Regions from separate parts of the Saccharomonospora sp. genome, predicted to be linked through region 2. Evidence: riboswitches for the same ligand, from Rfam matches in the RefSeq annotation. Region 2 holds a riboswitch; each other region holds the start of a gene.
The links. A riboswitch is a leader RNA that binds a small molecule or an ion and turns the genes downstream of it on or off. The one in region 2 is predicted to bind cobalamin.
Positions count from the first base shown of each region.

Region 1: it holds a riboswitch for cobalamin, as region 2 does, so the genes downstream of both, M7H19_RS15600 (magnesium chelatase subunit D family protein) here and M7H19_RS00470 (5-methyltetrahydropteroyltriglutamate--homocysteine S-methyltransferase) in region 2, are expected to answer to the same signal.
Region 3: it holds a riboswitch for cobalamin, as region 2 does, so the genes downstream of both, metE (5-methyltetrahydropteroyltriglutamate--homocysteine S-methyltransferase) here and M7H19_RS00470 (5-methyltetrahydropteroyltriglutamate--homocysteine S-methyltransferase) in region 2, are expected to answer to the same signal.

Region 1 covers NZ_DAHVQP010000129.1:446-5,900, reverse strand. The annotation lists gene M7H19_RS15610 (PfkB family carbohydrate kinase) at 30-950, shown strand; gene M7H19_RS18670 (enoyl-CoA hydratase-related protein) at 1,111-1,305, opposite strand; gene M7H19_RS18665 (hypothetical protein) at 1,413-1,508, opposite strand; partial or broken gene M7H19_RS18660 (acetyl-CoA C-acyltransferase) at 1,768-2,246, opposite strand; cobalamin riboswitch at 2,866-3,011, shown strand; gene M7H19_RS15600 (magnesium chelatase subunit D family protein) at 3,058-5,103, shown strand; gene cobO (cob(I)yrinic acid a,c-diamide adenosyltransferase) at 5,103-5,455, shown strand, end outside.
Region 2 covers NZ_DAHVQP010000006.1:1,429-11,739, reverse strand. The annotation lists partial or broken gene M7H19_RS00475 (MBOAT family O-acyltransferase) at 1-788, shown strand, start outside; partial or broken gene M7H19_RS00470 (5-methyltetrahydropteroyltriglutamate--homocysteine S-methyltransferase) at 1,243-1,872, opposite strand; cobalamin riboswitch at 2,008-2,244, opposite strand; gene M7H19_RS00465 (UvrD-helicase domain-containing protein) at 2,315-4,528, opposite strand; gene M7H19_RS00460 (DEAD/DEAH box helicase) at 4,528-10,311, opposite strand, start outside.
Region 3 covers NZ_DAHVQP010000097.1:3,613-19,479, forward strand. The annotation lists gene metE (5-methyltetrahydropteroyltriglutamate--homocysteine S-methyltransferase) at 1-1,386, opposite strand, end outside; cobalamin riboswitch at 1,529-1,766, opposite strand; gene M7H19_RS11470 (hypothetical protein) at 1,816-2,541, opposite strand; gene M7H19_RS11475 (hypothetical protein) at 2,640-2,972, opposite strand; gene M7H19_RS11480 (DivIVA domain-containing protein) at 3,040-3,852, opposite strand; gene M7H19_RS11485 (DUF445 family protein) at 3,981-5,210, shown strand; gene M7H19_RS11490 (metal ABC transporter permease) at 5,231-6,127, opposite strand; gene M7H19_RS11495 (ABC transporter ATP-binding protein) at 6,185-6,994, opposite strand; gene M7H19_RS11500 (zinc ABC transporter substrate-binding protein) at 7,015-7,998, opposite strand; gene M7H19_RS11505 (LacI family DNA-binding transcriptional regulator) at 8,165-9,265, shown strand; gene M7H19_RS11510 (carbonic anhydrase) at 9,322-9,813, shown strand; gene M7H19_RS11515 (A/G-specific adenine glycosylase) at 9,848-10,729, shown strand; gene M7H19_RS11520 (N-acetylmuramoyl-L-alanine amidase) at 10,789-11,721, shown strand; gene M7H19_RS11525 (hypothetical protein) at 12,260-13,150, shown strand; gene M7H19_RS11530 (TetR/AcrR family transcriptional regulator) at 13,171-13,884, opposite strand; gene M7H19_RS11535 (alpha/beta hydrolase) at 14,174-14,959, opposite strand; gene M7H19_RS11540 (M1 family metallopeptidase) at 14,972-15,867, shown strand, end outside.

The DNA.
Region 1 (5,455 bases), on a different contig from region 2:
GGTGCCCGCGTGGTGGAAGGTGACACACGATGACCGGAAAACTCGTGCACACCGGCCAGGTCGTCATGGACCTGGTCATGCGCGTGGACTCCGTACCCGAGGCCGGCGGGGACGTTCTCGCCTCGACCACCACACTCCTGCCCGGCGGCGGCTTCAACGTGATGGCCGCCGCCGCCAGGGACGGGGCCCGCGTCCTCTACGCCGGAGCCCACGGCAGCGGCAGGTTCGGCGACCAGGCACGCGCGGCGCTTCGAGGGGAGGGCATCACCATCGCCCAACCTCCCACCGAGGACAGGGACACGGGAGTGTGCGTGGTCCTGGTCGACGACGACGGCGAACGCACTTTCGTCACCGGAACCGGCGCGGAAGCCGGACTCCCGCCTGACCTGTTGAAAACCGTCGAGGTCACCACCGAAGACGTGCTCTACCTCAGCGGCTACAGCCTCCTGCACGAATCGAACCGCGCCGCACTGCTCGGCTGGCTGCCCGACGTGTCCGTGGCCACGGTGCTGTTCGACCCGGGACCGTTGGTCGGTGAGATACCCACCGACGTCCTGACCCCAGTGTTGTCCAGGGTGGACATTCTAAGCTGCAACGCGCGCGAAGCCCGCGAATTGACCGGGCTTGCCGATGCCGTGTCGGCGGCATCCTCGTTGACGAAGCGCCTCGGTTCCGGTGCGGCGGCGATCGTGCGGGACGGGCCGGCGGGCTGTGCACTCGCACGAAACGGCGAGGCCCGGCACATCCCGGGGTTCCCGGTCACCCCGGTCGACACCAACGGCGCGGGCGACACTCATTGCGGTGTGCTCGCGGCGGCTCTGCTCGACGGTGCCGACCTCGCCTCCGCTGCAAGGCGTGCGAACGCGGCGGCAGCGATCTCCGTGCTCCGGCACGGACCGGCCACGGCCCCGTCCGGCTCCGAGATCGAGGAATTCCTGACCCGCCGCTAACCCTCCACGGCCCGGGTTGGGATGCCCCGGTGCGAGACGATCACATGGGCGGCCCCGTCTCGCGAATGCGGTGCGCTACTCGACGTGGTCGGCCAGAGGATCAGCGATGGTCGGACCGGAACGACGTTCTGCGAGTGGACGATCGCGGCGGGCGAGGAAATTACGTGACAACCGCACAGAACCGGGAACCCGAGCCCGTGACCAATACGGCACGGACGTCATCCTCGCCGGCCCGCACGGCCGTGGCTCGCAACTGACGTGCCAACGGCAAGTCCAGGGCGTTGGCCGCGTCGGGACGGTTCAGTTCCATCCGCGCGACGCCGTCGGTGACGGAGTAAGCCACGAACTCGGCCATGTCACACCCGCCGGAACAACGCGGCGAGCGCCTGACCGCCACCGATGCACATCGTGACGACCCCAGCTCCAGATCCCGGCGGACCAGATCCTTGGCGACCCGCAACGTCAGGATCGCGCCCGTGGCACCACCGGATGACCCAGCGCGATCGCACCTCCGTACGGATTGACCTTCTCCGGATCTAGCTTGGCGTCCCGGACCACGGCGACCGCCTGGGACGCGAACGCCTCGTTCAACTCGATGGTGTCGATGTCCGAGGGTACCGTGGGGTGCCGTGCCGGTCATCTCGAACAGTTTGTTCAACACCAACACGGGAGCGTAGCCCATCAGCTCCGGCTCCATCGCCGCGGTCGCCACCGCTTCGAGACTCACCAGCCCAGTCAGTCCTCGCTGCGTGGCCACGGATTCCCGGGCCAGAACGAGCGCCGCGGCACCGTCGTTGATGCCCGAGGCGTTACCCGCCGTCACCAAACCGCCCTTCTCGAACGCCGGGCGCAGCTTCGCCAGCGTCGTCTCCGGCTTCGGGTGCCCGTCCTCGGTCACGGTGAACGGTTTGCGGCCACCGACCTCGACCGGCGTGATCTCCTCAGCGAACACCGACTTGGCGGCCTCCGTCGCGGCGCGTCGCTGCGACGCGCACGCGAACTCGTCCCGCGCCTCGCGCGACACCCCGTACTTCCGGGCGACGTTCTCCGCCGTCACGCCATGTGGATGTCGGCGCCGCCCCAACGCAGTTGCATCGCCGCCGACCACACCGCCTGCAGGCCCGAACCGCAGAGCCGGTTGACCGTGTACGCGGGGGTCTGTTTCGGCAGGCCGGACTCGATCGCCACCCGGCGGGCGTTGTAGGCGTCGGGGCCGACCTGGCCGATGCATCCCATCACGACCTCGTCGATGTCCTCCGGGACGACACCCGCTCGCTGCAATGCGGCCTTGCCCGCGACCCCACCGAGCTTGTACGCATCGACGTCCTTGAACGCTCCCCGAAACCACCGACCGGCGTTCGCACACCGTCGACGATCAGGACCTTCTCTGCATCAGCTATGTCCGTCACACCAATCACACAGGCTCACCGAAAGCGCCGTCACAACAATCGAGCCGATGTCTCGCGACCCACCGAGATAGTAGGACGTCCAAACATCAAGGGAGTGCGAGATAGATCACATCCAAGCCGAAGGAGCGAGGTGGAAAGAGCTGCCGCACCCTCGGGAGCAGCTCGCCGACTTCTGTGGATCGAGTGGTCGGTTTCGTTCGAAACCCACCGGGTACCTCCAGCCGGGATGACCGGACAACACCTGCCGCCAGGGCGTCCGGACGAAGCACCGGACCCCATGAGTTCCAGGCCATTGCGGCACCCCGCTCATCGTCGACTCTCCGAGAAACCAAAGCCGGACACTCGAAAAACAGGACCACCGAACGCTGACTCGAATGCCTCCCGACACCACGCGCATCCGCTCAAGACAGTCGGAGACGGCCGGAAGAGTCACTCGAAGCGCCCACGCTCGACTGTGCGTGTACTCACAGGAACCCGACTCCCCAACACCGTCCAGTGCGGCTAAGGTGATCGCCGCGGCTCGAGGTGCCCCACGGCTCACGCCACGGGGAGAATCTGGGAAGTCCGGTGAAAGTCCGGCACAGGGCCCGCTGCGGTGACCCAGGCACTGACCTGGGAAGTCCGAAGACCGGCCTCGAACCGACCCCGGGCACAACCGTGTTCCGGGAAACACACGGCAGTTCGAGCGGGAGCCCTACATGCCTGTGCAGTACCCTTTTTCCGCCGTCGTCGGCTCCGACGACATGACACTCGCCCTCGCACTCACCGCGATCGACCCGTTCATCGGCGGTGTCCTGATACGTGGAGAGAAGGGCACGGCGAAGACGACGACGGTGCGCGGCCTCGCCGAGATCCTGCCGCCGGTGGCCGTCTACGAGGAAGACCGATTCTCCGTCGACCCGGACGATCCCGACGAGATCTCCCCCGACGGTCCGTTCGGGCCGGACACGACTGTGGTCACCCGTCCCGCGCGACTCGTCGAACTCCCTACGGGCGCCGGTGACGACCGGGTCACCGGGACTTTGCACCTGAACAAGGCCCTACGTGAGGGCGTCGTGGAATTCGAACCAGGCCTCCTCGCCCGCGCCCATCGCGGCCTGCTCTACGTCGACGAGATCAACCTGCTGCCTGATCACCTCGTCGATCTGCTGCTGGACGCGGCGGCCACCGGCCGTTTGAGCGTCGAACGGGACGGCCTCTCAGTCGAACACGCCGCCCGGTTCGTGCTCATCGGCACGATGAACCCCGAGGAAGGGGAACTCCGCCCCCAACTGCTCGACCGGTTCGGCCTGACCGTCGAAGTCGCCGCGCCCCGAGACCCCACCACCCGCGCCGAAGTCGTCCGGCGGCGCCTCGCCTTCGACGCCGATCCGGCCGGCTTCGCCGAACGGTGGGAAGCCGAACAAGACGCCCTCCGCGAACGTCTAGCCGCCGCCCGAGGCCTGGTCGACACCGTGGTGTTGGACGACGACACGCTCACGACCATCGCCGAGATCTGCGCCGCTTTCGACGTCGACGGTCTGCGCGCCGACCTCGTGACCGCCCGCGCCGCCGCGGCTCACGCCGCTTGGCAGGGGCGAAGCCACATCACGCGCGACGATGTCCGCGCTGCGGCTAGGCTCGCACTGCCGCACCGGCGCCGCCGCAATCCCTTCGACGAACCGGGACTCGACGAGGAACGACTCGACGAGCTGCTCGGCCCCGACGACCCCGGGCCTGACGGACCGGGCCCCGATGGCCCCGGCGGTGGTGCCGACGCCGACGATCAAGACACGACCAACGCCGGTGACGGTACGCAATCCGCGCCACCGTCAGGCGACATGCCTGGTCGGAACGAACGGAACGGGTCGAACGAGCCGGAGGAATCCCCGTCCTCAGAGCAGTCCGCCTCATCAGCCGGTACGTCCGTCGCGGCGGCAGGTCGACCGGGCCGGGCACCGCTCCTCGTCGTCCGTGGCACCGGGGAAGGCCAATCCGGACGCCGATCACGCGCCCGCACCCCACAAGGCGCGGTGATCGGGCCACGACGTGACGGCAATGCACAAGGTCGCCTCCACCTGGTGGGCACCATCACCGCGGCCGCACCACACCAACGACTGCGCGGCGGCCTCACCGATGGGCGTGGCCTGATCGTCACACCCGGCGACCTACGCCGCGCCGAAACCCTGGGCCGGGAGTCGAATCTGGTGCTGCTGTGCGTCGACGCCTCCGGCTCGATGGCCGCCCGTCGTCGCATGGCACAGGTCAAAACAGCTGTTCTCTCGCTGTTGCTGGACGCCTATCGACGCCGTGACAAAGTGGCGTTGGTGACCTTCCGCCGACACACCGCCGAGGTGACACTGCCGCCCACGAACTCGGTGGACGTCGCCTCCCGCAGACTCGCCGACCTGCCCGCCGGGGGACGCACCCCCTTGGCCGAGGGTTTGGAATGCTCGGCGGAACTGTTGCGGCGGGAGGCGCTCCGCGATCCGACACGCAGACCGCTGTTGGTGGTGGTGACCGATGGCCGGGCCACCTCCGGACCCGACCCGTTGGGCCGGGCTCACACCATGGCCCGGCATCTCGCCGCCACCGGTGTCTACAGCGCGGTGGTCGACTGCGAGACCGGCCGCTTCCGGATGGGACTGGCCGCACGACTCGCTGACCATCTTCACGCCGAGCACATCCCGTTGGGCGAGGTCACCGCCGACGGACTCACCGACGTCGTTCGCAGCGTCACCGCCCCGCGCCGGGAGGTGGCCTGATGCCCAAGGGCAAACCCCTGTTCGTTCCGAACGACGGCCTCACCACCCGCCAGCGACGTCACCGACCGCTGCTGATGGTGCACACCGGCAACGGCAAGGGGAAATCGACCGCCGCGTTCGGGCTGGCGCTGCGCGCCTGGAACCAGGGCTGGGACATCGGGGTGTTCCAGTTCGTGAAGTCGGCCAAGTGGCGTATCGGTGAGCAGACCGTCCTCGAGCGACTCGCCGCCCTGCACGCCGAGACCGGCGAAGGCGGGCCCGTCGAGTGGCACAAGATGGGCTCGGGCTGGTCGTGGAGCCGTAAGGCCGGAACAGAGGAGGACCACGCCACCGCGGCGGCCGAGGGCTGGGC
Region 2 (10,311 bases):
TGGACGCCTGCTTCTCCACCCCGGCCGAGGACATGACGTTCGCGATCGCGTGGCTCGGCGCGATCGGGTACACGTTGCAGCTGTACTTCGACTTCTCCGGGTACTCCGACATGGCCATCGGACTGGCCCGGATGCTGGGTTTCCGGCTGCCGGAGAACTTCGCGCGCCCGTACTCGTCGGTGACGGTGACGGAGTTCTGGCGACGTTGGCACATGTCGCTGTCGCGGTGGTTCCGCGACTACGTGTACATCCCGCTGGGCGGTAACCGGGGCGGTGCGGCGAAGACGTACCGCAACCTGTGGATCGTGTTCCTGTTGACGGGGTTCTGGCACGGCGCTGCGTGGACGTACGTGGTGTGGGGCGCCTATCACGGCATCCTGCTGGTCGTGGAACGCTCCACCGGTTGGAGCGCCTCCCCCAAGACCCCGGGCGCCGTCATCGGTCGTCGGGCGCTCACCCTGGTACTCGTGATCTTCGGGTGGGTGTTCTTCCGCGCACCCGACCTCGGCTACGCGTTCACGATGTTGGGCAACATGCTGCTGCCTGATTTCACCGGTCTGACCGAGGCGGTGGAGGCCGCGGTCACGAACCAGCGACTGGTGTTGCTGCTGGGCGCGATGGCGGTGTTCTTCCTGCCCGCCCATCCGGTCACGGGGCCGCTTCTGGAGTCGTCGCGCACCACCCCGGCCATGGTCCTGCGCGTCACGGTGATGACGATCGGCGCGCTCTACGCCGCGATCCTGGTGGCGACGGGAACGTTCAGCCCGTTCCTGTACTACCAGTTCTGAAAACCGCGGTTCCGCGGTCCGCGCGGACGCACTTGCGGCCCGTCGTGGCACGGACGAGGGCGAGTCGGCCTTCGCCCGACGCGACGGAGCTCGCCCAGGGTCTCGAGTGGAGGTCCACAACCGACGGAGCCCGGCGACGATCCGTTCCACCGTGGCGGGGTCGGTGGCCCGATGCCGTGGCGGCGTGGCCGGACGGGCACACAAACGCGGGTCCTCGGCAGTAAGCGGTGGTCGGGGCGACGAAGGACCACGTCGCTCGCGGAGTCATCCCCTTCGCGGGAACCCCGATCCCGGCCTGGGGGACGTTGATCGTCGCGAAGAGACGTGCCTGCCAGTGTAACCAAGGACGACCCGAGCTGTAACCGGCCTGACCCCAGAAAGCGCGCCGGAGTCGACGCCGCCGTCAACTCAACGTGTTCCGCATCCGCGCGGCGGCGTTCACGAGGTTGCGCAACGAGGGTTCGTCGAGTTGCACCCAGTCCACGCCCACACCGTGCAGTCCACGCAACAGCTCGGCGCAGTCCGGGATCAGTCTGTCCACAATGTTCACATACCGGAATCCGCCGGGGGCATCATGGTCTGGTTCGGATATAAGCAGCAGCGTCACCGGGCCGACCAACACCGGACGGGTGCGCACCCCGACTCCACGGCCTCGTGAAACCACTCCACCACGGCACGATCGGCCACCGAGAACCGGGTGTCCGGACCGATCTCGGGAACCAGGTAGTGGTTAGTTGGTGTTGAACCACTTCGTCAGCTCCAGCGGCGGCACGGACTCCGCGCCCCACGTCATCGCAGGTGTCGAGCGGGCTCAGCCCGAGGTCGGCGTAGCGCCGTGGGACGGCGCCGAATGTCACGGCCGTGTCCAGGACGTGGTCATAGCAGGAGAGCGTTTCGGGAATCGAGTCCAGACCGGCGTCCCGCAGGGTGCGCCACGTGTCCGTGCGCAGGGCACGGGCCGTCTCCCTCAACTCCGCTTCATCGCACCGCGACGCCCAATAGCGTTCCAGGACGCGTTTGAGTTGCCCCGATTCGGTCCGATCCTGGGATAACCGAGTACGGTCGTTCCGATCGTGGTGGCCAAGGCTCTCCCCTCGCGAGCTCGACGGCGTCACCGGACGGTTCCGAAAAAGCTCGCAGGCGAACAGCACGACGATGACCACGCCACGTCGTCCTCGCGCCGGAGTTTCCCTCGAACGTCCGGTAGGTCGCGCACACCGGCGGTGTGCGCACCGATGGCAGGTCTTCGGACTCGCGGGCGGACCGGCTCACGCCGGGTTTCCCTACCGGCCGTCGCTTCCCAGGCCGAAAGGCCCAGTGCGGGTGTCGCCGGTCGAGACGACCGGCCACGGCGTTCGTTCCCACTCACCGCTGCGGGGCAGTCCCGGATTCCCACCGGGTTCCCTCTTGCGACGCCCCGCCCGGAGACGGGCGAACCACCGGCGGCGACTCAGGATAGTGGCGCTGTCCGGCAGGACAAGGACGTCCGCCCAGCCGGAGCAGCCGGATCAGATGTGCCGTGTCACTCACGGCAGTGCACGGCCACCTCGGAGCTCGCCCTCATCAATCACCGTACCGGCCAGCAGCTCGGAACGTTCCCCGGCCCACGAGATGTACAGGTACTCACGAGCGCGAGAACCCGCCACGTAGACCAATCCTCGCTCCCTGGCCCATGCGACCTCACGTTCCGGCTCCTTAAGCTCCCGAACGCCCCGTGGAGGGAGCTCACGCTGCGAGACACCCACAATCGCGACAGCACGGTATTCGAGACCTTTAGCACGGTGCATCGTCATTACCCGGACGACCTCACCGAGAGCGTTCTCGTCCGTCCCTGCACCTACTTCAGCCGCGGGCACTCCTCCGGTGGACAAGGTATCCGCCAGATCAGCAACCCTTCGGTTCGACCGCGTTACGACGGCCATCTGCGACCAAGTCACCCCGTCCCGACGCCAGGACTGGAGCTTGTCGATCAGCGCCGAATGCTCCTGCCTCGAGCTGTCGAAACCGCGGGCCTCCGGGACAGGGCCTCGGAACGCCGAACGTGCCCCCGCCAGAGATTCGGTATCGCCTTCGAGGTCATCCACAGCGTGTCCGTAGGCCACCTTTAGCGACCAATCGAGGATCTCTCGGGAAGTCCGATAGTTCACGGTGAGCCGCCGAGACCGGCCTCTCGTTTCGATACCGTATCGCGACAGCACAATCGGCTTGCCGTAAATCCGCTGATGCGCATCACCCACGATGAACAGATCATCACTGTCGTGAGGCACCAATGCCCGAATCAACCTCCAGTGGGCAGGGTGCAGATCTTGTGCTTCATCCACGACGACATAGCGGTATTTGGGGAGGGCACCGCGGCGAATACCACTGTCGAAGACAGGCGCCTCGTGCGGGTTCAGTTGCGCGGCAATGGTCGCCGCCCTCGCAGCAGCCCGTGTGAAAGTGATCAGGTTCTGCGCATTGAGGAGCTGGGTGAACCGTTCGAATACCGCCCACAGGTCCGCTCGCTGAAGCCGAGAGATGCGCCTTCCCCTACCACTACGGGACACGGTGAGGTATTCGGCTCTTTCCTCAATACCTTGCGCGAGAACTACTTCGTTCCACTCGCTCTGTAAGAAAGAGATGTCCCACTCTTCGGCAGCCGCCGCACGAGCTGTCTCCCATGCTTGCAGCACACCGGGATCATCGTCTTTCCGCAGCGTCAGCCGGGCTCCGTCCCCGATCCGAAGGACCCGCTGCGCCAGCGAGTCGATGTTGACGACATCCACCCGTCGTCGCATCAATTCCGGCCCCGCCAGTTCAGTGAGCTGGGACTCGATGTTCTGCGCCAGGTTCCGAGTGAAGGTCGTGAACAACACCTTCGCGTCGCTCGCCTCCTCGTCAAGGCGCTGGGCAAGATGGCGAGCCCGATGGATGGCGGTCACGGTCTTGCCCGTGCCCGCTCCCCCGGTCACGCGATACGGCCCCTTCCAGCCGTTGTGGTAGGCGAGCCTGCGCTGCAACGGGTGCAACCAAATGCGCCAAGCCTTGAGATCCGACTCGAGCGCCGCTCGCAGTTCCTCGATACTGCCGTCCGTGAAGACGAGCCTGGACTGCGGACGGTCGAGCGCACCCAGCAGGTCACCGGTGTCGATGTTCGATTCGACCTCGGCGATGAGGTCGGCCCACACTTCGTCCACCCCACGACCGGCGGCAAGGTCCAAGACCGCATTGCCCTGCACGCCCGGCAACTCCTCAGCCACCGTAAGAAGCTGGTCCTCGTCAGTGATGGTCACCAAACGCTCGGCGATGTCGGTGTCGATACCGAATCGCCGAAGGTCACGAGCTCGGATGCCGCTGAGGACGGGAGTGCGCCGCGGCTGGGTGCTCGACACCGCGCTCGCCTGAGTGATCGCCTTGTTCAGCGCCGCGGCATCCACCACGTCGAGCGCGCCGGTCACTTCGTTCACCCCGAAGCGCAGCTTGGCCGCGTAAGTGTAGGCATCATCGTGGGGTTTCACCGCCACGAGCACGTATCCACTGGCCCGAGGAAGTTCGATGAGAACCGCGCGCCAAAAGTCGTTCACCCGTGCCGTCTTGATTCGCGGATCGCGGACGCCTTCGGGAGTCTTGAGGTCGAGACCAGTGAGGTCGGGGCGTTCCTGAAGCTTGACGACGAAGTCGAGGACCTTGTTCTTTATCGATCCGTCCAAACTGGAGTAGCTCTTGCTGAACAGACCCGACACCACCACACGTGTACTCATCAGACCTGCTTTCCGAACGCTGCCGCGATCTTGTTCACAAGTTCCTCCTCGTCGTCGCCTTCCTCGAACAACCAGGCCTGCCACCCGTTACGGCGTAGCCATTGGTCCCTGTTGTCACAGACGTCGATGACTGCTGCGAACTTCCGATCGGGCCAGCAGTACTCCACCGGCCACAAATCTCCCTTGGGATCACCGACCTCACCGCCGGGCTCGGGCTCCGGTATGTCGAGTTCCGCCAACCGCTTTCCGATTCGAGCGAGGCGTTCATGAGTGAATTCGATGACGATTTCCCACCGGGCAGGAACGACATCCACTGTCGCTTCTCTCTCCACAGTGGACGGCCGGGCCAGGGGCAGGAACCTGCCCGCAAAGACGTCAAGTGAACTCCGGGTCCAACACTCGGCCATCCGCATCGGCATGGCAGATCCATACGTGGGAAGTGGGAGGAACTGGAGCACGTTCGACCAGCTGAGCCAGTCTCGCCACTGCTGTTCGTGGGATCGGCCGCCCACTTCACTGGGCCGGTCGTCCAACACGGTCACGGCCCCGATGGTGTCGGTCCCCGCTCCGTGCGAGCTACCGACAATACCGATCGGAAGGCCCGACATCCCGACACAAGACGCCACTACGACCGCACCACCACGCCCGTCGGGACGCTCGCCCCGAGCCCAAGCCAGCAGTGTGGAAGGCAGTTCCTCCGGAACCACTTGCGTCGGCGGATGCCCACGGTGGTCGTTCGAACTCATGAGGGCGATACAGGTCTGCACCGCCGTCTGGCCCCACACCGCCTCGCCGGGATCGCGAAGATACTCGAGCAACGCTCGCATCGGGTTCCCCCAGAGCAGCGAGGCACGTCTGTCACCGACAGCGGCCCGTGCGACATTGGCGGCCTTGCTGTCGACCAAAGTAGGCAACATGCTGTCGTAGCCGTCGAGCATCCGTGCGAAGTCTTCGACATCCTGGAAAGTCAAAGACCACACCCGATATCCCGCGTCTCGCAGCGCCGTACGCTTGACGGCGTCGTCCGCGGTGCGGTCGTTTTCCACCGAGGCGTGATAAGCCCGGCCGTCGAGATAGACCGCAACAGGTGCGTCCTGAGCATCCTGCCGCGTGAAGAGAAAGTCGGGTTCTGTGATGACCTTGCCGGCGGTCACGCGCACCAGAGGACGCACGGTCCACCGGCGTGGCTCCTGGTTCGGGCTGAGCAGATGGATGTCGAGTTCTTCACCCCGCTGCCCGGTCGAACTCGTCCAGGACTGTCCTTCTCCCCGGCTCACCGCGCTCTTGAGCACCTCCCGGAACCGGAGTTCCAGCTCAGAGAGCTGGAGGGAGGAGATGTCGATGTCGGCAACGGTAGGAATGCCTTCCACCGACCAGTTGTCGAGGAGTTCGGCCAGTAGCTCCATCGCCACCCGGCGGTTGGCGTGCTCCACTTCTCCCGGTTCGGCGACTCTGAGCAAGCAGCGGTGGCAGGCGGCACGCTCTTCGAACTGGCACTGGCAGGAGCTGAGCACCTCGTAGGCCTGTTGCAGGATGCGACGCATTCGGTTGGGGTCGCCGAAGCGATCGAGGTAGCCGGTGCCGCCGGGCACCGTGTCATGCAACACCAAGAACTGTCTGACCCGGCGATGCTCGTCGGGCATACGCGCCGTGACGATGTCGAGGTGCTGAGGTGCTCCGCCGAAATCCTGGTGCAGCCCCAAAAGGAGGGCGGTCTTCAGGGAGACGAGACGCAGGTTGACCTGGAAGGTGGACACCGGCAGCAGCAACCGCACGGCCTGAGTGGTGATCTCGTGGGAAAGCAGTAGGTCAACCCAGCGTGGCGCGGTTCCCCGCCGTGTCGAGCACCACCCGCGATGCCGCACCTTGTCCTCAGCGCTCTGGCGGACAACTCCGCAGTACACACAACTCGGGAAGCGTGGGGCCGAGGTATGAGTTCCCGCCACGGAGATATCGGGGCCGGGCCGGTCGGCACGCCCGAGGTTGACCGTGCGGATGGTCGCCTGCCGAATGTATTCGGCACCGAAGGCTTGCCCCCTGAGCCGCCAGGCACCTTGGATCTGGTCGTAATCCACATCCACGCCGGTGACCGTGATGAATCGGGTGCGGGTCCGGTCCTCGGTCTCGTCTTCGATCAAGGCCTCGTCACGACGGTGAACCGCGGAGGCCTTTCGTAATTCGAGCACCTTGTGAACAGCGCCCGCATCGGCAACGCCGGTGCTGCGGCACCGCGGGCACGCGGGGGGAGCCGGATCGACGGTCTCGGTTCCCCATCCGCAGTCCGGGCACAACCGCATGTGCCGCCAATGAGGCTGTCCGGAGGGCCCGAGCTCCAAAGCATCGATCTCCACTCGGTATCCCTGGGCATAGAAGACCGCGCCGGGGGCAAATTCCGTGAGAGCAGTACGGCTGCCGCGCCCGTAGCTGTGTTCGCTGGTGTGGAATTTCTTCTCGCCCTCGTCGTCGGTGGTCCACCACAGCGACACGTCGAGCTCGGTGTGCTCGTCGAGCAAGTTGTAGCTCGGCAGGAGGGACAACTCACCGAGCCCGGTCAACGCGTTGCGGTTCCACGTATCGCGCAACATGTGGGTGAGTGCCCTGTACTCACCGATCCAGCGTCGACGGTCCTCGACCTGGGTGTCGTCGAGATGCTTCTGGGTCTCGAGACTATCGATCGCCGTGGCGAGCTCACCCTGCCGGTATTCCAGTTCCTTTCTCTGGTCCGCCCATTGGAACACCACACGGGCGAGCTTGTCGCGCAGCCCTTTGGCGGCGAAGGACCGCACCGCTCGGCGGACCTCCTCGTCGATGGCGTCGCCGTAGAGGGAGAGGAACTGCTCGGCCAGCACGTGGGCGTTCTTGGTCACCGTGTCGACGAACTGCCGCAGCCAACTTCCCTCGGCCAGCCCGTTGTCGAGCAAGGCACCGAGCAGGCGCGGCATCTCACGGTCGAGCCGAATGTCACCGGAAGCGACCCGGTCGAAGCAATACGCCAGGTATTGCCGACACAACAGCTCGGTGGCCGACAGGTAGGCCGCCGGTGGAATGACCTCGCCGTCGATGAGGTGCTTCGGCTCCGACAGGTAGTACAGCTCTCGTGGACTGCTCGGTACCGTCGCGAGCACCAGTGCGTTGCCGGTGGACCTGCCCGCCCGGCCGACCCGTTGGAGGTAGTTAGCCGGAGTCGGTGGTAGGGAGGCCAGCCCGACAGTCGACAGGTCACCGATGTCGATACCCAGTTCCAACGTCGGCGTGCACGTCAGCACGTTCGGGTCTATCGGTGAGGAACCGTTGGAGAAGCGGCGTTCGACTTCGAGCCGCGTATCGTCGTCCAGAAGCGCCGTGTGTTCGTGACTCACGAGGTGTCGCAGGCGCCCGGAGCGGTAAAGCCTGCGATAGAAGTTGTCTTCCCGTACTCGATGCGGCTCCAGGTGTCCGGTGCAGCGCATTCTGGGGCACGGCGCTGACAGCCACCGGTCGAACCGCTTCGGCGCAACGGGCTGGATGTGGTGGCATTTCGGGCACCTCAGGTGGGCATGCTCCAGCTCGCTGTTGTTCAACGGGATCAGCTCGATCCGGGCCGGATCGAGTCCGAACACCGCGGCATCCGTTTGGGACGTGCGGCGCAGCAGCGGTGGAGTCTCGCCCTCGGCCAGCAATCGGACCACGGGCTCGAGAAGAGCGCGAGCCTCGGCCCGGCCGACTTCCAAACACCGTTCCGTCCAGTCCACCAGCCACGACTCGCCGCGGGGACGAAGACTGTCGAAGTCGCCACTGGTCGACGTGCTGTAGAAGACGGGTGCGGGCCGCCCGCGGGGGAACTTCTGCATCCCCGCGGGACTTCCACCCCAGATCGGCCATCGATTGCCGTCCCGCTGCACATACGCGTCGAGCCACTGGTGCGCGATCCCGCCCCGCTTTCGCAGCCGGTCGAGCAATCCCAGCAGCCAGACCTCGTACGCTTCCCGGTCGGGCAGGCTCATACCGCGTTCGGGCAGGTTCTCGTGGGCGTCGCGGGCCAAGGTTGCGTACCGACCCAGGTCCATGTCGTAGTCGACGGCGAGGGCACCGGTGAGTTCCAGTGTCCGACCGAGTCGGGACCGTAGACCGATTTCGAGGTGCGCTTGGAAGGTCAGTCGAGTTCCGAGCAACCGCCGTCTGCGACCGCCCCTGTCCCGGTCGAGCCACTCGCCCTCGAAGCCGAGCCTGCGCGTGAAGTCCGGAGGGGCGATGGCGTAGAGGTCCTCGGTGGGGCTTGCGGCCAGGGCCGTGGTCACGTCCTGCAGGCTGCGTGGTCGGTCTCCGACCGCACGCAACAACGCCGAACGTAGGTTGAATTGGAAGGCCCTGCCTTCGATGAACGCCGCCCGGTGGGCGGCATCCTGCACCGAGTCGGTGAAGACCAGGGTCTTCTTCTCCCCATGGCTGATGAGGTTGGAGCCGAAAAGCTGGGTGAGGGCCACGCTGACCAAAGTCGCCACCGACGAGCCGAGGAATCGGACGGCGTCGTCGGCACCGCAAGACGGACACCGTTGCTCGGTGGCAGCCTCCTCATCGGGGGTCACGAGCACGGACAGTCCCGGCTCGCCGTCACGGGAGTATGCGAGTGTCCGGGGATCGATGCGTCGGGCATCGGGTTCATCGTCACGGGCGAGCAAGAGCGTGCGCAGCTTCCGGCGATCGGTCACACTCGTTCGCCAGACTTTCTCCGGGGAGCCTTCCAGCTCTTCGCCGAGTTCGGTGGCCACCGTCTGCCATCCCGATCGACCACACACGCGACAGTAGGCGGCAGGCAGGTAGCGCACGTCGTGGTCTGTGGGGCCGTCATGCCACCAACCGAACTGCGGTTCGGATTTGACGGCGCGCAGCATTCGCGTGAGTTCGCGGATCCAAAGCTGCACTTCGACGTTCACGAGCGGCCGGGTCCGCCCTCGACCACCGCCGATCCTGGCGGCGGACAGCAGCGCAAGGAAGCGCAGGAGTGCGTTCTCGACCCCTTTCGGGTCCCGTTCCCTGGCAACCCCCCACTGCAACACACCGGAGTTGGTGACCGCATCCACGGCCTGGGGCAGCGTCAGGGGCTCGTCCGCGAGTGCCTGCACCACGGCCCGGGTGAGGAAGCTGCGGCTGAGGCGCCTCCCGAGCGCGATTCGATCGGGAATGGCTCCTCCGAGAAAGGCATGTGCAAGCTCCTGCCAAGAATCGGAGCGAGTCGCGTCGGGAGGATCAAACTGATTGATCGACGTTACGTCGGGGATGGTCAGGCTGAAGTCGACATCCGGCACCACATCGGCCGCTTCCAGCCGGTTTTCGGTGATGACGGCGTCTGACGGGAACGACGTACCGAAGATGGTCTCGGCGAAGTTGCGCAACTCTTCCGACCGGGTGGCACCGCCGAGAGTGGCCGAGGTGGCCACGGGGGTGATCCGGCCAAGCGGGCGACCGGGTTCGGCGACTTTCAGTGTTGCGCCGAGGCGACGCAACAGCATGGCGACGTCGGTGCCCTGAGCGCCGTCGTAGGTGTGGAACTCGTCGAGGACTAGGTATTGCAGGCTCGCAGCCGACTGCTCCCACAGCGGCGCATCCGCCGGGCGCAGCAGCAACAGGTCGAGCATCTTGTAGTTGGTCAGCAGAATGTCCGGAGGGTCCTCCCGCAGCACCCTTCGGCTGTCCACGAGATGCTCACGCGACGGCTGGGTGTGTTTGCCCTCGCCGCCGATGTACACGCCTGCCGTGACGCTCTTGAGCCGAGGATCGTCGTGCAGCAGCTCCGCGATGCGGCG
Region 3 (15,867 bases), on a different contig from region 2:
CTCGGAGTGTTCGATCTCGCCGGCACGCAGTGCCGCACGGGTTTTGCGCACCTCCGTGGTCTGCGGGAACGAACCGATGGTCGTCGTCGGCAGCGCGGGAAGTCGCAGTTGCTCCTGTTGTTCGTGCTGCCGGACGGCGTAGTCGGCGCGACGCGCATCCTGCGGGCGCAGCTCGGCCAGCCGTCGCCGGACGCTCTCATCCCGCACCCGGTCGGCGCCGTTGCGGTCGGCGACGGCTCGGCGTGCGGCGACGAGTTCTCCTTCCAACTCGTCGCGTCCCTCGCGCAGCGCACGGCCGAGCACAACGACCTCGTCGACCTTCTGGCGAGCGAAGGACAACCACGTCCTCACCTGCGCATCCAGGTGAGTCTCGACGGCCACGTCGTACGGCACGTGCAGCAACGAACAGGACGTGCCAACGGCGACGTCGCCTGCCATACCGAGCAGCGTGGCGGCCGTGGTCAAAGCCCGGTCGAGATCGGTGCGCCACACATTGCGCCCGTCGACGAGACCGGCCACCAATGTCTTGTCCCGCAAGCCGGTCAACGCCGAAAGATCGTCCACTCGCGAGTCTCCAGCCACGAAGTCGACCCCGACGGCCTCGATGGGCGCCGAGGCCAGGATCCCCAACGCATCGCCGAGATCCCCGAAGTAGCCGGGCACGAAGAGCTTCGGCCGGTCGCCGATCGAACCCAACGCGTGGTAAGTGTCGCGCAACGCGTCGAGTTCGCGTCGCGTGCGGTCAGCGGCGAAGGCGGGTTCATCGAGCTGCACCCAGTCCACGCCCGCACGACGCAGTTCACGCAACAATTCGGCATAAGCCAGAACCAGTTTGTCCACGCTGTCCAAAGGAGAGAATCCCTCGGGAGCATCCGGATCCGGTTTGGACAGTAACAGCAGTGTCACCGGGCCGACCAGCACAGGCCGGGTACGCACACCCAGTTCCAAGGCCTCGTGGAACCGCTCCACCACGGCACGGTCGGCCACCGAGAACCGAGTGTCCGGGCCGATCTCGGGCACCAGATAGTGGTAGTTGGTGTCGAACCACTTCGTCATCTCCAGTGGCGGCACGGAATCGGTGCCACGCGCCATCGCGAAGTAGGTGTCGAGTGGGTTCAGGCCGAGGTCGGCGTAACGCTGCGGAACGGCACCGAACGTCACGGCCGTATCCAACACGTGATCGTAGAAGGAGAACGAATCGGGAACCGAGTCCAGTCCCGCCTCCCGCAGGGTGCGCCACGTGTCCGCGCGAAGGGAACGGGCGGTCTCCCTCAACTCCGCTTCGCTGCCACGCGACGCCCAATAGCGTTCCAGGGCGCGCTTGAGTTCCCGGTTCGGTCCGATCCTGGGATAGCCGAGTACGGTCGATCCGATCGTGGTGGCCAAGGCTCTCTCCTCGCGAGCTCGACGGCGTCACCGGAAGAACTGCCGAAGGAACCCGCAGGCGAACAGCACGACGATGACCGTGCCACGTCGTCCTCTCCCGTCCGCCGGAGTTCCCTCGAACATCCGGAAGGTCGCGCACACCGGCGGTGTACGCACCGATGGCAGGTCTTCGGACTCGCGGGCAGGTCCGGCGCGTACCGGATTCCTACTGGCCGTCGCTTCCCAGGCCGTAAAGCCCAGTGCGAGTGTCACCGGTCGATCTGACCGGTCACGGCGTTCGTTCCCGCTCACCGCTGCGGGGCAGTCCCGGATTCCCACCGGGTTCCCTCTTACGACGCCCCGCCTGGCGGACGGGGCGAACCACCAGCGCGACTCAGGATAGTGGCGCTACCGCGTAGAACAAGGGTGTCGCCCGGTCGGAGCAACACTTCAGGCCCCCGACTCCTCCGGTTCTCCTGCCTCGTCCGGTTCCTCCGACTCGTCCGGGACGAACGCCAGTTGGTCGGGGTGGAAACCGTCACGTCGAGGTGGTAGCAGCCACGCCTCGGGCCTGACGCTCTTCTGCCTCCCGAGCTCAGCCAGATCGAGCGGTGCCGAAAGGTCGGTTCCGTAGACGAAACCATCGGTCACCGGTTCGAACGACAGGTTCTGCGGCTCCATCCCGGTGCCCACCGCGACGAGGTAGACATCGTCCAGCGCCGTGGAGAACGCGGCCCACCCGCCGGCGAAGCGCCACACCCGCGCCCGCACCTCCGCGCCCTCGATGCTCCACCAGACGACGGGCCAATCGGAGTAGCGGCGAGACTGCTGTTCGGCGTGTTCCACGAGCGCGGGGATGAGCCCATCGGGCCTCGGCACCGAGCTGTCCGGCAGGGTCACGTTGACCACTCCGAACGCTCCGCTGAACGCCACTTCTGCCAACGGGTCCTTACCGTTCGGGCACATCACCGACTCGTACCGTTGCCTCGGCAAAGTGCCCACCCGCACGCCACCGTCGGCGTCCAGTTCCCGGTGGCCGAGCCACAACGCCCACGGCGGTGTGCCCGGTAGACCTTCGAAGAAGTCCACCCAACGAGGACCGTGGAACTTCTCGTCCAGGCCGTACACCTGGAAATCGACGACCTGCGGCTTTCCTGCTGCGGCGTTGGAGTCCACTCGTCGATGGTGCACCGTGTCCACCGTTTCGGCAGCTCGACGCCAGTGTCGTAAGCACCGTCACCAGCACTGTCGCCGCCCGGTGTCGCCCGCGTCGGTTACAACGACCAACGACGGAAACCGGCCTCGGCGTCCACGACGTTCCCGGTGATGGTCGAGGCATCCTCGCCGAGCAGTAACGACACCACCGCCGCCGCCTCCGCCGGTGTGTTCCAGTGCCAACCCGAGGGGAACGAACCACCCCTTCGGTACTGCTCCGCGAAAGCCCGCACGAGCAACGACGTGACACGCACATTGACCGACCACGTCGTGTCGAGTTCCTCCGCGGTCCACTCGTCGAGTGCGGAGCCGGAGGAATGGGCGTGGTCGACGATCAGAGTGTCGAGCGACCGCGAAACCGATTCCCCCGACTCTGCTGACTCCCGGCACAAGCGCGGTACGCGCGGTCGACCGCTGTCGTCGACAGTGGTCAGCGGGGCAACCGAATATCGGCGCCGGTCACGCCGGCTGCTTCTCCCCCTCGGTCGAGCCGCTGCCGGCGGAGGCTTGCGCGGCACTGCGGCGGTCCTGCTCCTCAAGCTGCGCCGGAGTCGGATCGACCCCCAAACGTTCGATGGCCTGCTGCAATACCGACTGACTGGCGGTGAGTCCGTCGAACACCGCGGCCCGGAACTCGTAGGCCTCCTTGCGCAGTGTCCTGGCTTCGGCGAACCTGCTCTCGGCCTCGGCGATCATGGCGTCGGTCTTCTTCTTGGTGACCCGCTGCAGCTCCGCGGTCTCGTTCTCCGTCCTCTCGCGTTGCGCGGCGAGCTCCTTCTCGACGGCCTCGCGCTGATTCTCACGCCGCTGCCGCGCTTCCTCGTCGAGGCGGTCCCGTTCCTTCGCGGCGTCGGCCGCGAGTTTCTCGGCCTCGGCCTGAGCCTTGGCCCTGGTCTTCTCGGCGTAGGCATCGGCGGCGTCGCGCATGTCGGCCGCCTCCCTCTCGGCCTTCGCCTTCAGCTCGGCGATCTCCTCCTCGGCGAGCTGCATCATGGTTTTGACCCGCTCGGTCATGGCGGCGGGCCCTGCCGGATCCTCCACCATGCGCGCCAGCGCGGTCTTGGTGTCGGCGAGTTCCTTCTGCGCGTAACTCAGTGCCTTCGTCAGCTCGGCGACCGACGCCGTGGCCTCATCGCGGTGCCGCGTAGCACTGGCCAGCTCTGCGGTGAGCTTTTTGACGTGCTCGTCCACTTGCACCTGCTCGTAGCCGCGAAAGGCAGTCGCGAACTGCGGATTCGTCACCTGTGTAGGGGATGCCTGCGCTTCAGCCATTCGGCCACCATAATGAGTCCGGGTCGCCGATCCCATCTCTCGCTTGCCCCTTTCCGGCGAAGTATCGGACAGCAGCGCTGAAAGGTTCCGCGAGAAATCCGTGTGCCGACATCGGCTAGGAGGTCGCAGTGGAGGCAGTTCTCGCCGACCTCGCCGCGAACTGGCCCCTCTACACCGCAATTCCCGTGGTGGCCGCCCTCATCGGTTACGTCACCAAACGGGTCGCCATCGAGATGATGTTCCGGCCGATGGAGTTCATTGGCATCAAGGGAACCTTCCTCGGCTGGCAGGGCGTGGTGCCCCGGCACGGTGGCAGGATGGCCGCCACCGCGACGGACCTGCTCACCCGCAACGTGCTGGACGTCTCCGACGTCTTCGCCAGGATCGACCCGGACCGGCTCCTGCGCGAGATCGAGCAACCGCTGCTGAAGGCCGTCGACGACATCGCCAGAGAGGTGTTGTCCGAACATCATCCGAGGCTGTGGCAGCGGCTCCCACCGATGGCGCAGGACCTGGTGGTGAAGCACATCCAAGCTGCCTCACCACGCCTGTTCCATCAGGTGATGGAGGAGTTGCGGAACAACATCGACGACATCCTCGACATCAAACACCTGAGTATGCAGCGCCTCACTCACAACAAGGCGCTACTCGTGAAGTTGATCAGAGAGACCTCCCGTCCCGAAATGGCGTTCATCGCTCGTTCGGGTATTTATTTCGGGTTCACTCTCGGCATTGTTCAGTCGATCGTGTGGGCGTTGACGAAAAATCCGCTCGTCATGCCGATCTTCGGTGCCGCCATCGGATTGTTCACCGACTGGCTCGCCATCAAGTTGATCTTTGTTCCGCGGGATCCGATCCGATTGCCGGGCGGATTCGTGTTGCAGGGCCTGTTCCAACGCAGGCGCGCCGAAGTCGCCCACCAGTACGGCGACATGATCGCCGGCGAGTTGTTGACGGTGCGGAACCTGATGCAGGGCATCTTCGACGGCCCCAGGTCCGACCACCTGGTGGCGATGGTGCGAAAGCTCGTCGCCGAGGCCATCGACGAACAGTCACAGGCCGCGGGCCCGTTCGTCCCCGCCGCCCTCGGGCGACAACGCCTCGACGAGATCAAGGACGCGGCGGCCACCAAGGTCATCGAACGCCTGCCCGACATCCTCCGCCACGCGGAGGACTACCTCGCCAGGGCGATGGACGTGACCAACATCGTGGAGCAACGCATGATGCGCATGACGTCCCTCGAATACGAGGGCTTGCTGCGCCCCGCGTTCCGGCAGGACGAATGGAAACTCATCGCCGTCGGCGGGGCCATCGGTTTCATCGTGGGCGAACTACAGGTCCTGCTGATGCTGCATTGATCGCGGTTGATCGCGGCCGATCACGCCGCGCTGACCGGCTCGCGCCGTGCCTCGCTGTCGGCGCTGTCGCCGGCATTGACTCCGGCCGCTCTGTTGCGCGCCCACTCCACGACCCGGCACACGAGGTAGATCGTGAACGAGATAGCGGTGACGAAGAAGCTGACGGGCGCTCCCGGAGCGAGCGACAACACGATGCCTCCGAGTGCGGCCAACTCGGCGAAGATCACGGCCAGGACGGTCGCGCGAAGCGGACTCGCGGTCACGCGGGCGGCGGCAGCGGCGGGCGTCACCATCAACGCCACCACCAGCAGCGCGCCCACGATCTGCACCCCGAGTGCGGTGGCGATCCCAATGAGCACCGCGAACAGCGGCGCCAACAACCTCCCCGGAACGCCGCGCGCCGACGCGACGGCGGGGTCCACGCTGAAGAACAACAACGGTCGGTAGATGATCGCCGACACCACGAGCACGATGCCCGCCGCGATCAACAACGTGGTGAGGTCGGTGGGCTCGATGGCCACGATCTGGCCCACCAGGATGCCGAATTTGTTGGACGCTCGACCCGGGTAGTACCACAGCAACAGCACTCCGAGACCGAGTCCGAAGGCGAGGATCACGCCGATCACCGAGTCGCGGTCCGACTCACGTCCCCCGAGCAGCCCGAGCAGCAGCGCGGCGATCACCGCACCCGCCAGCGCCCCGTAGCTCACCCCGATGCCCAGCAACAGCGCGGCGGCGGCGCCGGTGAACGCCAGCTCGGCCGTGCCGTGCACGGCGAACGACATTCGGCGCATGACGATGAGCGGCCCCAGGATGCCCGCCACGAGCCCGAGCACGGCCGCAGCGAGCAGGGCCGTCTGCACGAAGTCGAAACCGAGCAGCTCCAGTGTCAGGTCGAAGTCGAACAATTGCTCCATGCGAAAGCCTTCGAGTCGGGTGAATGTGCGCGGGGGACGGATTCGAACGACGGGCTTTTAGGAGTGGTGCATTTCGTCCTCGCAGAGCGCGCTCTGCGTGCCCGCGACGTGGATCTGCCCGCCGATCCTGACGACCTCGACCCGCGAGCGGTACAACTCGGACAGTGTCTGCGAGGTCATCACCTCGTCGGGTGTACCGACACGGAACTGACCGTCGACGAGATAGAGCACCCGATCGACGTAGGGCAGGATCGGATTGATCTCGTGGGTGACGAACAGGACCGCCGTGTCAGCCGTACGTCTGCGCTCGTCGATGAGGTCGGCCACCACGCGCTGATGGGTGAGGTCGAGAGAGGCCAACGGTTCGTCGCACAACAACACGTCGGGCTCACCAATGAGTGCCTGTGCCACCCGGAGCCGCTGTTGTTCACCACCGGAGAGCTTGCCCACCGGTGAGTCCGCGTACCGCTGGGCGCCGACGGCTTCGATGGCCGCGTCGATGCGAGCGCGCCGCTGGCGCAGACCCCGCAGCCCGAATCCCCACCTGTGTCCGTCGAGGCCGAGCCCGACGAGATCCCTTCCCCTCAGCGTCAGGCCGTCGTCCACGGCCCGCTGCTGCGGCACGTAACCGACGCGTTCACTGCCTCGACCGGGTGGGCGTCCCGCCACGGTGACCGTGCCCGCGCTCAACGGCTGCTGTCCCAACAGCACCCGCAACAGACTGGTCTTGCCCGAACCGTTCGGGCCGAGTACCGCCAGGAACTCGCCGGGCGCGACGGCGAGATCAAGCCCCGACCACAGCGTCCGTTCACCGAACCGCAGCGCCGCTGCCTTGATCTCGACGGCGGCACCGCCTGCTGTCGTCATGTCCACTCGGTCAATCCCGCTCACTTGTCCAAGGCCTTCGCGAGCGCGTCGATCTGGCCGCCCATCCAGGAAATGTAGTCGCTCTGCCCCTCAGGCAACGTCTCGGTGACGTCGACGACCGGTGTACCCGCCTTTTGGGCCGCACCGACGACGTTCTCCGTGGCGGGAGTGGCCGTCTGTACGTTGCGCACCACCACATCGGCCTCGTCCGACACGAGCTCCAGCATCCGCTGTTGGGCGGTGGCGGGCACATCGGTCTCGTTCTCGACGGCCGCGGTGAACTCGTGCGGTGTGATGTCCTCCAGCCCAGCGGAGACGAACAGGTAGTGGGCGATCGGCTCGGTCGCGACGACCGCGGCACCCGCGTGTTCCTGGGCGATCCGCTCGACGCCCTGCCCGAGTTCGTCGATGCGCTCGGCGAAGTCGGCGGCGTTCCTTTCGAACGTGTCGCTTCGCTCCGGCAGCAGGTCGCTGAGCTCGGCCGCCACACTGTCGGCGACGGCACTCATCACCCGCAGGTCGTACCACACGTGTTCGTTGCCGTGCGCGTGGGAATCACCGCCGTGCTCACCACTGTGTTCACCGTGTTCGCCGTGGTCGCGGTGCTCACCGTGGTCGCCGTGGTCGCCGTGGTCGGCTTGGTCGACGGCCACGACGGCGGGCGCATCGGAGCTCTCGGCGAGCTGGACGAAGAAGTCGTCGTACCCGCCGCCGTTGTAGACGAGCAGTCGAGCGGCGTTCACGGTCGCAGCATCGGCCGCCGCGGCCTGATAGGAGTGAGGGTCGGTGGAGTCCTCGATGATGGAGGACACCTCGACGTGGTCGCCCCCGACGGCCTCGACGACATCGGCCCACACATTGGTGGACGTGGCGACCGGCACCCGATCGTCCGTGCCGTCGAAGCCGTCTTCACTGCCTTCACCACCGCAGGCGACCGCGCCCACGACCAGTGCGGCCGACAGTGAAATACCAGCGAACAGACGACGACGGCGGACGGCTTGCATCGAAGACCCCATCCCGGCCTATTGGAAATGATTTTCGATATCACTATACAACACCGACCCCCGGTTCGCCCACCGGTCGAGTGAATTACCCTGCTACTCAAAGCAACCATGTGACGCACGTTGTCCACTGCTTCTGCTGTGGCTTCTGAACCGTTACGGTTTGTTCATGAACCGGCCGATGCGAACCAGGCGGCAAGCAACACTCGCTTCACTGGCCGCCGAACTGGGCGTGTCCAGGACCACTGTGTCCAATGCGTACAACCGGCCGGACCAACTGTCGCCGGAGCTGCGCCGACGCGTCCTGGAGACAGCCCGCCGACTCGGGTATCCCGGCCCCGACCCCGTGGCCAGGTCGTTGCGCACCCGCAAGGCCGGGGCCGTGGGCCTGCTGCTCACCGAGAACCTGTCCTACGCCTTCCGTGACCCCGCCGCTGTGGGTGTGCTCGAAGGTCTCGCGCTCGCGTGCGAGAACGCCGGCGTCGGCCTGCATCTCGTGCCGGCCAGCCCCGGCCGGGAGGAGGTCGCCGCCGTACACCGCGCGGGCGTCGACGGGTTCGTCGTGTACTCGGTACCCGACGACGACCCTCACCTCGAGGCCGTCCTGTCCCGCCCGGTACCCACCGTCGTCATCGACCAGCCTCAACTCGAAAACGTCGACCGCGTCGCCCCCGACGACGAGGACGCCATCGTGCGAGTGGCCAATCACGTCGTGGGCCTCGGACACCGCCAGATCGGCGTGTTGTGCATGCGGCTGGCACGCGACCGCAACGACGGTTTCGTGTCCCTGGAACGCCAACAGCGTGCGCGCTACCACGTCCAGCGCGCACGCCTGGCCGCGCTCGCGAAGACGTTCGAAGCCGCGGGAGTCGACTGGAACACCGTCCCCGTGGTCGAGCGCTTCGACCACACCGTCGACGACGGCGCCACAGCGGCGAGGCAGCTGCTCGACGCCCACCCCCGCGTCACCGCACTGATCTGTACCTCGGACATCCTCGCTCTCGGCGCACTCGCCGAGGCCGGCCGACGAGGGTTGCGGGTCCCCGCCGACCTGACGATCACCGGCTTCGACGGCATCGCCGAATCCTCCCGAGCAGGACTCACAACCGTGCACCAACCCGTGCTGGAGAAGGGCAAAGTCGCGGGCAAGCTCCTACTGGAAGCCAACGACCGGATCGAACCAAAAATGATCACCCTGCCCACCGAACTGCGGATCGGCACCACATCGGCGCCACCACGCACTGCTGAAGAACAATGGTTCGGCCCCTGACCGGAAGGTCAGCGACCGGCAGGACTATGCACTGACCCGGGCAGGAGTAAGACCCCATGACCGCGATCGACCTGCTACTCGAACGCAACAGAGAACTCGGCAACGTCGTACGGGGTGACCGTTCCTCACCGCGGCCTTCACTTCGCGTGGCCATCCTGACCTGCATGGACGCGCGGATCCGGGTGTTCGAGATCTTCGGGTTGCTGCAGGGTGAGTCACACGTGCTGCGCAACGCGGGCGGCATCGTCACCGACGACGCGATCCGTTCGCTCGCCTTGAGTCAGCGCAAGCTCGGCACGCGGGAGATCCTGATCGTGCAGCACACCGACTGCGGGTTGAACACGGTGACCGAGGACAGCTTCAAAGACGAACTGGAGGAGGCCAGCGGCATGCGCCCGCCGTGGGCCGTCGAGGCGTTCCGCGACGTCGACGCCAACGTCCGACAGTCGATCCAACGGGTCAAGCGCAATCCGTACCTGCTGCACACCGACCTCGTGCGCGGATTCGTCTACGAAGTGCACACCGGGGTGCTCCGCGAAGTCGTCTGATCCGCTCGTCCCCGATCGGGTTAGTCTTCCGGGGATGCCCATCGACCCCCAGACACTGCTCGACTGGTTCGACGCCAACGCGCGGGACCTGCCGTGGCGCCGCCCCGACTGCACCCCGTGGGGTGTGCTCGTCAGCGAGATCATGCTGCAACAGACACCCGTGGCCAGAGTGTTGCCGGTGTGGCAGCAGTGGATGGAGCGCTGGCCGAAACCGGCGGACCTCGCCGCGGCCCCGCAGGGCGAGGTACTGCGAGCGTGGGGCAAACTCGGCTACCCGCGCCGCGCACTGCGGCTGCACGCGGCCGCGAACACCATCGCCGACGAACACGCGGGCGAGGTTCCCGCCGACATCGACACGCTGCTGAGGCTTCCCGGCATCGGCGCGTACACGGCACGAGCGGTCGTCGCCTTCGCCTACGGCAAGCGCGCGCCGGTGGTGGACACCAACGTTCGTAGGGTGATCGCCAGGGCCGTCCACGGAGCCGGTGACGCCGGTCCCCCAGCGACGAAACGGGACCTCGACGACGCCGAGGCATTGCTGCCCGACGGCCTCGACGAAACCCGTGCCGCCCGGTTCTCGGCGGCATTGATGGAACTCGGCGCGCTCGTCTGCACCGCCCGCAAACCACAGTGCGAGGACTGCCCGCTGCTCGCCGACTGCGCGTGGCAAAAGGCAGGCCGACCTGCGTATACGGGACCGGCCAAGCCGACTCAACGCTACAGCGGCACCGACCGCCACGTGCGCGGCCTGCTGCTCGACGTGCTCCGCGGAACCACCGGCCCGGTGGAGAAGGCACAGCTCGACCTCGCATGGCCGAAGGCCGGTCAACGCGACGCGTGCCTGGCCTCGTTGCTCACCGACGGACTCGTGGAACAAACGGCTGACGGTCGCTTCGCACTACCTGGCGAGCATTGACAAACAACTCGGAGTAGTTGGCAAGATCCTCACCACGCCGTTGCGAGGGAGAGATCACCATGCCCGGGAAACGCTCCATCGACCGCCGCACGTTACTACTCCGCTCAGGCCTCGCCGCCACAGCCGTGGGCGCCGCCCTGGCAGTGCCCGCACAGGCCGCCGCCACCGGCAGACGCCAGGTGGAGATCCCACACATCTACGACACGGGCAACTGGCAAGCCCGGCCACCGAGCGGGCCCATCACCATGCTCGACCACCCGCCCACATACATCGTCGTACACCACACCGTGGAGCCGGGTAACACCGACGACTACTCGCTCGAACGCGCGTTCGCGATCTCCCGCAGCATCCAGAACTTCCACATGGACTCGAACGGGTGGATCGACACGGGCCAACAGTTCACGATCAGCCGAGGCGGCTACATCACCGAAGGCAGACACCGCAGCCTCGAAGCACTGACGGGAGGCGTCCAGCACGTCATGGGCGCCAACGTCGCCAACCACAACAGCGAGGTCATCGGCATCGAGAACGAGGGCCTCTACATGGAAGTCGACGTTCCACAGGCACTGTGGGACTCGCTTGTCTCGCTCGTGGCCTACATGGCGTCGCAGTACAACATCAGCCCCGAGCTGATTCGCGGGCACCGCGACTTCAACTCCACCGCCTGCCCCGGCGACGTGTTGTACGCGCGACTGCCGGAACTGCGGCAGGACGTCGCCGACCGGCTCGGCGTGTCCTTCCGTGAGCCCGCGCCGACACCGCTGCTGCGGCCCGGCGACACGGGCGAGAAGGTGCTCACGGCACAGCAGCGACTGCGGGCACACGGTTACGACGTGCCCACCGACGGCGTGTTCGGCGACACCACGCGGGACGCGGTGGCGGCGTTCGCCGCCGACAACGGAGCCGCCCAGCCCACTTGCCAGGCCTGCTCCCACGCCGAAGAACGCGGCTACCTCGGCCGCGACATATGGGAACTGTTGGCCCCGCGCTGAGGGCGTTCCGGCACCGGGGGACCGCATTTAGCCCGCTAAACGCGGTCCCCGAGGCGTCAGCCGCACCCCACCGACAACGTTTAGCGGGCTAAATGTCGTCCTAGGCCACGTGGTCAGCCGTGGCGCCGACGGCACTCTCTTCCGGCCGACGCTCGGATACGGTTCGGTCGACCACCGAACAGTGGCGAAATCTCAGCCGACCCGCCCCGCGCACGACTGTCGGCACCGGCGGCACTGGCGACACTGTCAGCGCGTGACGAGGGCCGGTCCCTCGGCATGAGCAGCCGAAAAATCGCGAACAGATTCCCGCCCGGCCACCCGTCGCCCGGCCCAGCCGACACGGCCGACACGGGCGACTCAGCGCCACGCCCGTTCACCTTGCGTTCTCACTCAGATCACTCCGGGTAGTGACACCAGCATGTGATGTTGCTACCATCACACCCTGAGTTAATCCTATTAACACCGTAACTGTCTTTTTCGAGGCGCGGCGGAACACCGACGGACCCGGTCGTCGGCTCGTCCATCTGGGGAGGAAACAATGGACCCCTTGACACTCGCCGGACAGGCTGTCTCCTACCTGTGCGGATATCTGACCCAGGTGGCTTCCGGCCTGGTACAGCGAACACAGGATTCCGCCGCCGAGGCGCTGTACAACCTCGTCGCGACTCGACTGCGCCGCACACCCGTCGGTCAACAGATTCTCGGTGCACTGGAGGCCGATCCCGGAAACGACCAGGCCGCTCACGACGCGAAACAAGTACTGGCCACGGAAGCCCAGCACGACCAGGCCTTCGCAGCGGCACTCGGCCGAGCCGTACAAAGCGTGTGGCACACGCCGGGCGGTGTTTCAGGGTCCACCGTCGAGCAGGTCAACGTCACCGCGTCCGGCGCGACCATGAAGAACTCGGCCGTCACAGGCACCGGCAACATCGACCAATCACGGCGTCAGACGAAGATCTCGTTCGGCGGCGTGAGCATCATCGCCGCGATCGTGCTGTTGGGTGGCACCGGTTCGGTCATCGCCGTGAGCACCGGAGGCGTTGACGCCAACTCGATCGGCGACGCACCCGGCGAGGAAGGTGTCAGGGAGACGGCCAAAGCCGTCATCGATGCGTTCTCCTCGGGCGATTCGGAGCTGTTCTGCGACCTCCTGCTGAGCGAAAAGGTGATAGAGATCGAAGCCTACACAGGGCGTTCGTGTTCGGAAAACTTCGATGTCCTCATGGAACGAATTCCACCCGAGTGGGAACAGCAATTCGAACGACTTGAGGTCCTGTCAGTGGATATGGATTCGCGGATCCGCGCCGTCGCCGAGATCGGCATCCCGCTTCCCGAGAACTCTTTCGAGATTCGCATGGAGAACGAGATGGGTCGGTGGCGTGTGGACTTCGGAGAGGACAACAATCTGCCCCAGTTCGGTGTCCCGTGATCCTGAGCCAGCCGTCGGGTTCACGACATCGCGGGCGGTTCGTACTCGATGCCGAGCAGTTCGCAGATTCCCCGACACATGCGTTCGTGCATGGGACTCATGTCGGTGAACGTGGCGCTCATGAGGCCGGAGACGTCGAAGGACATCGAGGCGTACATGCGCGACCAGCATTCGATGAACACGAGGATCGCGCCGAGCGGCATCGGCTCCAGGCCGACGAGAACGCGGTAGTTGTCCAGCTGCTTTTGCAGCGCGGGCTCCAGGTCATCGTCCGCGGGCACGTCGAACGGCCGTTGCCGCCACAGCTGAAGGTACGACTTGCCGAAGGTCCCACCGACCTCGACCGTCCAGGTTTTGGCGATCTCGCGGTACACGTGCCCGACCGGGGGCGGCGGGACGCCGAAGACGAATCCGTACTCCGCGCGGTTCCTCGCGGCCCAGGCGGTGAAAGCGCGGATCATGGCGGTGATCTGCCGGGCCGGGTACTCGGGGTGCCGCGCCGCGGCGGCTCCGAGTTCACCGACGAGCTCGTCGATCACGTCCTTGGCCAATGTGTAGACGAGATCGTCGCGGCTTTTGTAGTAGCGGTAGATGGCGGGAGAGGTGATGCCGATCTCCCGAGCGATGGCCGCAAGTGTCACCGCATCGATGCCGCCCGACACCAGAAGCCGTCGGGCCGTTCGACGCAGGTCGCGGTCCAGTGCCACACGTAGTCGTTCTCGCCGATTCGCCACCGCACCTCCGTCCTCCACAGCATACGCGAACCCGGTGACACCCGCGCGACGGTTTGCTATGATCCATTCAACAAGTTAATGGCATTAACTGAAGAAAGAGAGCTCTTTAGACGTCACCGTGGAAGCGCGGTGAGCAACCGTCGAGGCCGGGAACAGCGCGGCGGCGAGGTCCCGGCGAAGCGGCCGGAGACGGACTCTCCGGTGGAGCGTGGTCGGGCCTTTGTGGGGGAATGGCCCGACCACGTGTGAAGACGCACGACCGCCCGCGATCCCGCGCACATGCTCACAACTACACCGCGCCGTTCGACGGGAGTCCGGACAGAAAAGCTTCCACTGCCCCTCGGAAGGTCTCGGGCTCATCGTCGTGCACGACATGCCTCGCGCCCGGCACCACCAGGTGCCGGGCGTTCGGTGCGCGTTCGGCCAGTTCGGCTTGTTGTCCCGACGGCATGGCCGTGTGTTCGCCCTCGATCACCAGCATCGGGCACCGCACTCGCTCTACATAGGACCAGTACTCGCGCTGCCCCCATTCGGAGGCGATCGCGTACAGGTCCTCCAGACCGGCCATGAGGTGGTAGCCGTCGTCGCGTTCCTCCACGCATTCGACGAAGTAGTCGCCGACGTCGCCGAAGAACTCCCGCACCTGCGCCAACGACCGGAACGGCACCGGCCATGACTCGAAATAGCCGCGCCAGGCGTCCACCGTCCTGCCACGTTGGTCGGGGGCCATGTCCTCCACCACGACGGCCCTCACCAGATCCGGTCTCCTCGCCGCCGCCACCCATGCGTGCAGGCCGCCCATGGAATGTCCGATGACCACGGCGGGTCCTTCGGCGAGGTCGCTGATCAGCTCGGCGACGTCGTCGGCGAACTCCTCGGTCCGCCACGAGCCCCGGCGGCGGGATCGTCCGTGGCCACGCGCGTCGAGTCCGACGACGTGACCGTAGGGAGTCAGCCACCGCGACACCCGCCACCACGTGGTCGCTCGTCCCATGAGCCCGTGCAACAGCACGATGGGTCGTCCCTGCCCGCCGAAGTCGACAACGCTGGAGGCCAGCGAAGATCGAACGGGCATTAGGCTCCCTCCATGCTCAGCCGTCGTAGTCGCGTGGTGACTCTGTGCGGAATCGTCTGCATCGTAGCCGCCTGCACCGCCCCGCAGGATCAACAAGATCAAGCAGAGGAGCGGATCGCCCCCACCCACGGGGCCGCCGGTATCGGCGACGAGTACTACCCCGAAGCGGGCAACAGCGGCTACGACGTCGAGAACTACGCGGTGACCGTGCGATACGACCCGCGCAGCGGGCATTTCACCGGAGACACGACCGTCACCGCGCGGGCCGAACAGGACCTTTCGCGGTTCAACCTCGACCTGCGCGGGTTCACGGTGTCGTCGGTGGAGGTCGACGGCGAACCCGCCGAGTTCAAACGTGTGGGCGACACGGAACTGGTGATCACGCCGTCCGAGCCTGTGCGCGAAGGCGATGTGCTGGAAACACGGGTCCGCTACGAGGGCGAGCCCGTCCCCGCCGACAGGGGACAGCTCGGCGGTAACGGCTGGTACCACACGTCCTCGGGTGGGGCTTTCGTGTTGGGTGAACCCGAGTCGGCGTCGTACTGGTTCCCCGTCAACGAACATCCGCGGGACAAGGCCAGCTTCACCCTCACCGCTTCCGTGCCCGAGGGGTGGACCGCCGTGTCCATCGGCACGAGTGGCGAACCGACCACGAAGGACGGTTGGACCACGACCACGTGGACCGAGTCCGATCCGATCGCCAGCTATCTCACCGTGTTCGCGGTGGACAAGTTCACCATGGAAACGGGGCAGCTTCCCGACGGCACACCAGTGCGCAACGCCTTCGCCCCCGGCGCCGACGAGGCCCGTGACAAGGCGGAACGCACCGAGGAGGTGATCGCCTTCCTGGAAAGCCGATTCGGTGACTACCCCGCGAGCACCGTGGGCGGCATCTATCTCGACACCGA